2 regions of the Terribacillus saccharophilus genome follow, and region 1 is predicted to be linked to the other one. Evidence: riboswitches for the same ligand, from Rfam matches in the RefSeq annotation. Region 1 holds a riboswitch; the other holds the start of a gene.
What was found. A riboswitch is a leader RNA that binds a small molecule or an ion and turns the genes downstream of it on or off. The one in region 1 is predicted to bind S-adenosylmethionine.

Region 1 (4,166 bases):
TCCCTGTGAATAAGAAAGGAGTCAAACTGCTCCTTCCTATAATCAAAAAAGATTTCTAAAGGAGACGATTGCATGAATCCATTGCACACAGCAGAACTGGCAGAAAAAATAAAAGCAAAAGATACCGTTCATTTGCTTGATATCCGGCAAGAAGCGGATGTTCAGGAATGGTCAATTGATGTTGATAGCGTTAAAAGATATGATATTCCATTTGCCACTATCAAAGCAGACCCAGATAAGGCTCGTAAAGAACTGCCAGAACATGACCCTGTCTATGTCATGTGCTATCGGGGCAAATCCGCTCAGACAGCCGTCTCCCTCTTACAAGCAGCAGGAATGGATAATATCGTCCATGTCGTTGGCGGCATGCAGGCTTGGGGAGAAACGCTTAGTCCCCGTAAAATCGGCGACCTCACATATGGCGGGAAGATTTATCAATTCATGCGTATTGGGAAAGGCTGCCTTTCCTACATGGTCGTCTCCAATGGCGAAGCAGCAGTAGTAGATCCGGCAAGGTTCACCGAAGTCTATACATCCTTTGCGAAAGAAAACGGATGGACGATCAAACATGTCCTTGATACCCATCTTCATGCGGACCATTTATCCGGCGGACGGAAGCTGGCAGAAGCAACAGGAGCGACTTATTGGTTCCCGGCTGATGATGGAAAAGAAGCGACATTCACCTTCTCTCCATTACACGACGGTAAGACGATTCCATTCGGAAAAACGGAAGAAGGCATGCGCAGTATTGCCTCACCAGGTCATACAGAAGGAAGCATCAGCTTTGTCGTAGATGACACATTCCTGCTGTCTGGAGATACGCTCTTTACCGAATCGATCGGCCGTCCGGATTTAGCTGGTCAAGCAGAGCAATGGGTACAGGATCTTCACAACACTTTATATGAAAAATACCCTTTCTTATCGCTGGATTTGATTGTCCTTCCTTCCCATTTTTCCGAGCTGGCAGAGATCGGAACGGATGGCACAGTCCAAGCACGTATGGAGGATCTATACAGAAATAATCCAAGACTGCAGCTGCAAGATGCTGGCGAATTTGCTTCCTCCGTTTTGGATAGTATACCTGCCCAGCAGCCGAATAGTTACCAGCTGATCCGAGAAACAAATCAAGGAAAAGCCGTCATTGACAGCACAGACGAAGCCGATATCGAATCCGGCCCAAATCGCTGCGCAGTGTCAACCTAACAGACAAAAGAGCCAGTCCCACTCGGGACTGGCTCTTTCTTATGCTTTTGAGAAGATACCAAGCTTTTCGATTCGCATCGCTGCTTCCAATAATCTTTCTTCTGTATCCAACAATCCTGCACGAACGTATCCTTCTCCATATTCTCCAAAACCATTACCCGGTGCGACTGCAACATGTGCCTTTTCGAGCAGCAAATCAGCGAATTCCTCAGATGTGTAACCACGGGGAACTGGCAGCCAAACGAAGAAGGTTCCTTTTGGTTCTGGTACATCCCAGCCGATAGCGCGTAAATGACCGATGAAAGCATCTCTTCTGCTTTCATACGTATGAACCAATTCCTCCACGCATGTCTGATCCGTTGTCAGGGCATAAGCAGCAGCCTCTTGCATACCGCCAAACAAACTTACATAAACATGGTCCTGGATCAGATTGATGCTTTCGATCACAGATGCATTACCAACTGCAAAGGCAATGCGCCAGCCGGCCATATTATACGTTTTGGATAAGGTGTACATTTCAATGCCGACTTCTTTGCTGCCTTCTGATTGCAGGAAGCTCTGTGGTTTTTCTCCGTCAAATCCAAGTGCACCGTAAGCAAAATCATGCAGCACACAGAATTTATGCTCTTTCGCCAGTTCCACTGTTTTATCGAAGAACTTCTGATCTGCTGTTGCAGCAGTCGGATTGTTCGGATAGTTCAAGAACATTAGCTTTGCTTCTTCTAGATCACTATCAGATATAGCATCATAATCAGGCAGGAAGTCATTCTCAGCTGTTAATGGCATGAGCGATGTCCGTGCTTGTGCCAGTTCGATGCCGGACATATAATCGGGATACCCGGGATCCGGAAGCAGTGCTAAGTCACCTGGGTTCAACAGACATTGGCTGATTTCCACCAAACCTGTTTTAGAGCCGAACATGATGGCCACTTCTGTTGTGGGATCTAATTTCACACCGTATTCCCGATCATAAAAATCACAGACTGCCTGTTTGAGAAAATCAAACCCTCTGAAAGGTGAATATTTATGATAAGCCGGATTATCAGAAGCTTCCTTTAGTTTCTCAACGATATGCTGCGGCGTCGGCAGATCAGGGTTCCCCTGTCCTAGCTTGATGATATCGTGCCCCTCTTTTTCAAGTAAACCTACTTTATGTACTAAGCCGGCAAAAAACTGCTCCGGCAATCGCTTTAATGCATCCGAAAACGGAAAATCCATCTTACTCACTCTCCTGTTGTGTCGCACTTCCTATTCTGACTATTACCAATCTTGACAGTGTTGGAAATAGAATGCGATAATGAACAAATCATACATGAATCACACACTCTTATCAAGAGAAGGCGGAGGGAATTGGCCCTATGAAGCCCGGCAACCGGTGCATTTGCACACGGTGCTAATTCCAACAGCGAGATGCTGAGGGATAAGGGGACGGATAACATTGGCCTTTCCCTCTTCCAGATACGCTTGGAAGAGTTTTTTTATGTAAAAAATCAATGAGGTGACAACATGACCATCAACATAAAAGGCGCTCCGAATTATTACGTTTGTGAGGATAATATATTGGAAAGCCTTCCAGCGAAGCTTTCGGAATTGAATTGGACCAATGGGTTGCTTATTCACGGAGATGCTTCTTGGAAAGCTGCTTCCCCATTCTTGGATCCGATCGATTTGCCAGTGAAACGCGTAGCTTATAACGGCCAGTGCACACATGCAGAAGCAGCGAGACTTGCAGGTATCGCAGCTGACGAAGCTGCTCAATTCATAATCGGTGTTGGCGGCGGAAAAGTGTTGGATACTGCCAAAGCCGCTGCTAATGATGCAGGTCTTCCAGTCATCTTAATTCCGACAATTGTTTCTAACTGCTCTCCATGGGCTTCGCTTAGCGTTTTTTATGATGAAGCAGGTAATTTCGTTGAATATACCGTATTCCCACGCAGCGCATTTATGCTGCTAGTCGAGCCGAAGCTTCTGCTTACGACACCTGCGCCTTATCTAATTGCCGGAATTGGCGATACATTGGCCAAGTGGTACGAAGCGGATGCACTTACCGAAAACATGACTGATCAGCCGCTTGCTGTCCAAATATCCCGTAACGCAGCGAAGTTATGCCGGGATATCCTTATTGCCGAAGGAGATGCTGCTATTTGTTCATTGCAAAGCAAACGTGCTGACAGTGCATTTCTCCGCGTTGCAGAAACGATCATTATGGCTGGCGGTATGGTTGGCGGTTTCGGTGATGAATATGGCCGAATTGCTGGCGCACATTCCATTCATAACGGACTGACAAGACTTGCCGAAACACATGAGCAGCTGCACGGAAACAAAGTAGCTTATGGTATCCTTGTTCAGCTTGCACTGGAAGAGAAATTCGAAGAGATCCGCACTTTGCTTCCGATTTATCAAAAACTCGGACTACCAACTGTACTTAAAGAACTTGGTGTAAAAGAAGATTTGGACAAGGTGATGAAAATTGCCGCAGACGGCGCTGTCGCTCCAGGTGAATCCATTCATTTCATGCATGTATCCGATTCAGAAAAAGTAGTCGAAGCCATGCGAAGTGTTGAGACATTCGTTGCGGCGAATAAGGGAGTGACCCAATGAAACTCGCTTTGATTCAGCATGATATCGTTTTTGGTGACCCGGAAGCCAATTACAGAAAAGTGGAAGAGTTAATAAATGAGGCACAGGAAAAGGCCGATGTCCTCGTGCTGCCTGAGCTTTGGACAACCGGCTATGACCTGACAAGACTCGATAATATAAGTGATACCGAGGGAGAAACGACAAAGCGCTTTATCAGCAGACTAGCTAAAACACATCAAAAATATATTATCGCTGGTTCCATCGCCAAGCAGACCGATACTGGTGTTTATAATACGATGCTTGTCTTCGGACCAGCAGGTGAGCTGCTCCATGAATATGATAAAGCTCATTTATTCCGATTGATGGACGAAGAGAAGTTTCTG
Region 2 (4,166 bases), 740 kb from region 1:
GCGTAAACGGCAGTAAAAAGACAAGCAGAATGACAAAAGGAACGGATCGAATGAGATTGATAATCAAGCCTGCTACTCTTTTTACTAGTACGTTTTCTAAAAATAATCCGCGATCTGTTACAAATAATAAAATCCCAAAAGGCAATCCGATCAAGATCGCTACAGCTAAAGCGATGGAGACCATTAAAAGCGTTTCAAGAAATGCTTGGTTCAATTCAGGCAAGATGGCGATTACGCGTTCCATCATCAAACACCTCCACCTTGCTTACTTTGTCTCTGAGATAAGCAATTGCTTTATTTACTTCCGCTTCATTTCCGTTCAATTCCATCACAAAAATCCCTAACGGCTTGCTTTGAATATACTCTACCTTGCCGTGTAGAATATTACCGCGAATAGGAAAGGCCTGCAGCATGTCTGATACAACTGCTTCTGCAGCGATACTGCCTTTGAATTGGAGCCTGACTAACTTTCCATTGATCTCTCCTAGTAATTCTTCCGGAAGGTCAAAATTAAGCACTGTTTGAATAAAAGATACTGTCAACGGATTAGCAGGATCGGAGAAGATATCATAAGTTGACCCTTGCTCAACCACTTTTCCATCCTGCATCACTGCACAGCGGCTGCATATCTCTTTTACAACCTCCATTTCGTGTGTAATGACAACGATGGTCAAACCTAGTTCTCTGTTTATTTTCTTAAGTAAAGATAGAATCGACTTTGTCGTACCAGGATCCAAGGCAGAAGTAGCTTCATCACATAAAAGAATTTTCGGCTGATTTGCAAGCGCCCGTGCAATACTGACCCGCTGTTTTTGACCGCCGCTAAGCTGTGCTGGATACTGATCTCTTCGATCCTCCAGTCCCACCAGGGCAAGCAGCTCCTCTACTCGCTGTTTTATTTGCTTTTTGTCTGCTCCTGCAGCTCTTAATGCAAATGCTACATTTTCAAATACTGTTTTAGAGGAGACAAGATGAAAGCCTTGAAAGATCATACCTATTGATTGTCTGGCTTTTCGCAGATTCTTAGGCGACAGCTCATGCAAATTAACTCCATCAACAAAGACCTTTCCCGACGATGGCTTTTCCAACAAGTTGATGCAGCGCAGCAATGTACTCTTGCCTGCTCCGCTGTAACCAACGATTCCAAATACTTCACCAGCTTCAACAGTTAATGTCACATCATCAACGCCAATGATTTGCTTGCCCTTGTTGATGTACTTCTTTGTAATGTTCTCCAGTTTTATCACCTTTCTTCTCCCTCTCCTGTCGGTATTTTCACCGGTCTATAATTACTTGCAGGATGCCCAGATGGAAGTCTGCTTGATTCATAGTCAAACAGTTTCTCTCTCAAAGTACCTGTTTTATAAGACTGTTTATAAAGCCCGCGTTCTTGAAGAATCGGGATAACTAGATCAATAAAAGACTCGAGATCTCCTGGTGTAACAAGATGATTCAAATTAAAACCATCAACTCCTGATTCCACGAATTGATGCTGGATAGCATCTGCTACCTCTTGGGGATTCCCGACTATCAAACTTTTGTCAGGCGTATCGAATCGCTTCAATGCTTCGCCTACTGTCAGCTGCTTTGATGCATCCTTAGTCAACGAGGCTGCTTTATAGTGGCCACCTTCAGTTGTTTTGCCATATGTAAATGGCTCGTCAGGATCTAACTCTTCATATTCGGATATGTCATAGCCACTTGCGCCAAATTGTGCCTTGGCTGCATCTGAACTCCAATGACTCGTGTATTCCTGATATTTTTGCTTTGCCTCTTCTGTTGTTTTTGCTACAATGACGCTCAAGAAGGAGAAAATTTTAACATGATCTGGATTCCGTCCATGCTTGGCAGCTCTCTCCCTTATATCCTCTGCATAATAACGGATACGTTCAGGCGTAGGTCCTCCAACGAATACACATTCGGCATGTTTGGAAGCAAATTCCCGCCCCCGTTCGGATGTACCGGCTTGATAAATGACAGGCGTCCGCTGCGGCGAAGGCTCACTCAGATGCGGTCCCTCAACCTGGAAAAATCGACCTTCATGATTGATTTCATGCACTTTTTTAGGATTTACTAGAACTTGATTCTGAATATCTTCAACAACTGCATCCTCCTCCCAGCTGCTTTCCCATAACTTATAAGAAACCTGCAGGAATTCATCAGCAATCTCATACCGCTCATCGTGTTTAATCATGTCGGTCAAGCCAAAGTTACGAGCAGCATTCGGTAAATAGGAAGTCACAACATTCCAAGCAACTCTTCCATTTGTCAGATGATCCAATGTGGAAAAACGTCTCGCATTCCCAAATGGCGGTTCATATGTAGTGCTTACCGTAACCGCAAATCCAAGATTATCCGTAACACTGGCCATTGCTGAAACCAATAAAGCAGGGTCGTTCAAAGGAACCTGAAGGCCGTCTCGAATAGAAGGAGCTTTACTATTACGATAAACATCATATACACCTAGCACATCGGCAAAAAAAATCGCATCAAACTTACCGCGCTCCAATAGCTTTGCCAGCTCAACCCAATAATTCAAATCCTTATACTGCCTATGACGCTTACTCTCCGGGTGCTTCCATAATCCATGCGAGTTATGCATTGCACTATTCATATCAAATGCATTCAAAATGATTTGCTTTCCCATTTTTATCCCTCCATGTTTACAAATAAAAGACCCCTTCTCGGATAAGAAGAGGTCTTACTTAGTCGACGCAGGCGTACAACGTCCACTCTCTTCTCATCTTTCAAGCTAGTAGCTTGCTGGAATTGGCACAGTACTGCAGCAGTCTGTTGCCGAGGCTTCAAAGGGCCAGTCCCTCCACCTCTCTGGATAAGAAATGCTTATTGAATTAAAGTTCAATATACAGGACAGTACTTTGCCTGTCAATCAAGTTTTCTAAATTAAATATATAATTGACAATATTCCGTATATGACTTATATTTATGCCGACAACCGAATAAACAAACTTATCTAGAGTCAGGGTAGGAACTGGTCCAGCGACCCTGCAGCAACCGCTTGTTTGAAGTAAGGTGCTAAGTCCAGCAGACTGACACGTCTGAGAGATGAGAGAGAATGCTTACATAAACCTCACCTCTTTCTCAGGAAAGAGGTTTTTAATTTAGTTGATAAGGAGAATGATAATGCGAGATACCGCCGAAAAAACGAAAGTATTTGATCAAGTGATACAGCAAGCAAGAAACCTTTCTGAAGAATTCAAGCTACGTGCAGCTCATATTGATGCAAGCGGTGAATTTCCTTATGATAACTTCCAAGCTTTAAAAGAGAACGACTTCTTGTCGCTGACTGTGCCAACGGAATACGGGGGCAAAGGATTAAACCTTGTAGAGTACTTACAAGTTCAAGAGATACTTGCTCAAGGCGATGCTCCTACAGCTCTGTCATTTGGCTGGCAGCTAGGTATTGTACTGGAAAATGCCGAAAGTAGAAAATGGGATGAACAAAGTTTTCAAGATCTTAACAACAAAATCGTACATGACAAAATTCTTCTTAATTTAGTACAAACAGAAAACGCTACAGGCAGTCCTTCAAGGGGAGCAGCTCCGAGGACGACTGCAAAACTGGAAGGTTCAAAATGGCGGATCAATGGTCGTAAATCCTTCGCTTCCATGGCTGTTGCTTTGGACTACAGCATTGCCACCGCCACTATACTACCTTCTGGAAACAAAGGCTTCTTTTTGATCGATCACTCTCTAGAAGGAGTCTCAGTGGAGGAAACATGGAATAGCATCGCAATGAGAGGAACAAGAAGTGATGATTTGATTTTGGAGGACGTGCTTGTGGATCAGGATGCTTTGCTTGTGGAAGAGAACAAAGGCACTTCCACTCCAAGAGGCTGGTACTTACAGATTGCGGCTGTGTACCTTGGTATAGCTGTTGCTGCTAGGGACTACACCATTCAATTTGCTTCCGAATTCCAGCCGGTTTCCTTGCCCGGTCCAATTAAAGATGTCCCAGAGGTTAGAAGAAAAATTGGTGAAATAGAACTCGCACTCTTCAATGCCAGAGAAGTACTTTACTCTACCGCTAGAAAGTGGGTAGAGCATCCTGAAAAGAGATTTGAAATGAGTCCGGATTTAGCTGCCGCTAAACATATTGTCACCAATAATGCTAACGAAGTTGTGGATCTGTGCATGCGTATAGT

Region 2: it holds a riboswitch for S-adenosylmethionine, as region 1 does, so the genes downstream of both, GZ22_RS05230 (LLM class flavin-dependent oxidoreductase) here and GZ22_RS01445 (iron-containing alcohol dehydrogenase family protein) in region 1, are expected to answer to the same signal.

The regions. Positions count from the first base shown of each region.
Region 1 covers NZ_CP008876.1:277,031-281,196, reverse strand. The annotation lists gene GZ22_RS01460 (metal-dependent hydrolase) at 1-59, shown strand, start outside; gene GZ22_RS01455 (MBL fold metallo-hydrolase) at 73-1,203, shown strand; gene GZ22_RS01450 (pyridoxal phosphate-dependent aminotransferase) at 1,243-2,421, opposite strand; SAM riboswitch class I at 2,528-2,630, shown strand; gene GZ22_RS01445 (iron-containing alcohol dehydrogenase family protein) at 2,710-3,804, shown strand; gene GZ22_RS01440 (carbon-nitrogen family hydrolase) at 3,801-4,166, shown strand, end outside.
Region 2 covers NZ_CP008876.1:1,012,548-1,016,713, reverse strand. The annotation lists gene GZ22_RS05240 (methionine ABC transporter permease) at 1-250, opposite strand, end outside; gene GZ22_RS05235 (methionine ABC transporter ATP-binding protein) at 216-1,247, opposite strand; gene GZ22_RS05230 (LLM class flavin-dependent oxidoreductase) at 1,244-2,647, opposite strand; SAM riboswitch class I at 2,738-2,840, opposite strand; SAM riboswitch class I at 2,968-3,073, shown strand; gene GZ22_RS05225 (acyl-CoA dehydrogenase family protein) at 3,145-4,166, shown strand, end outside.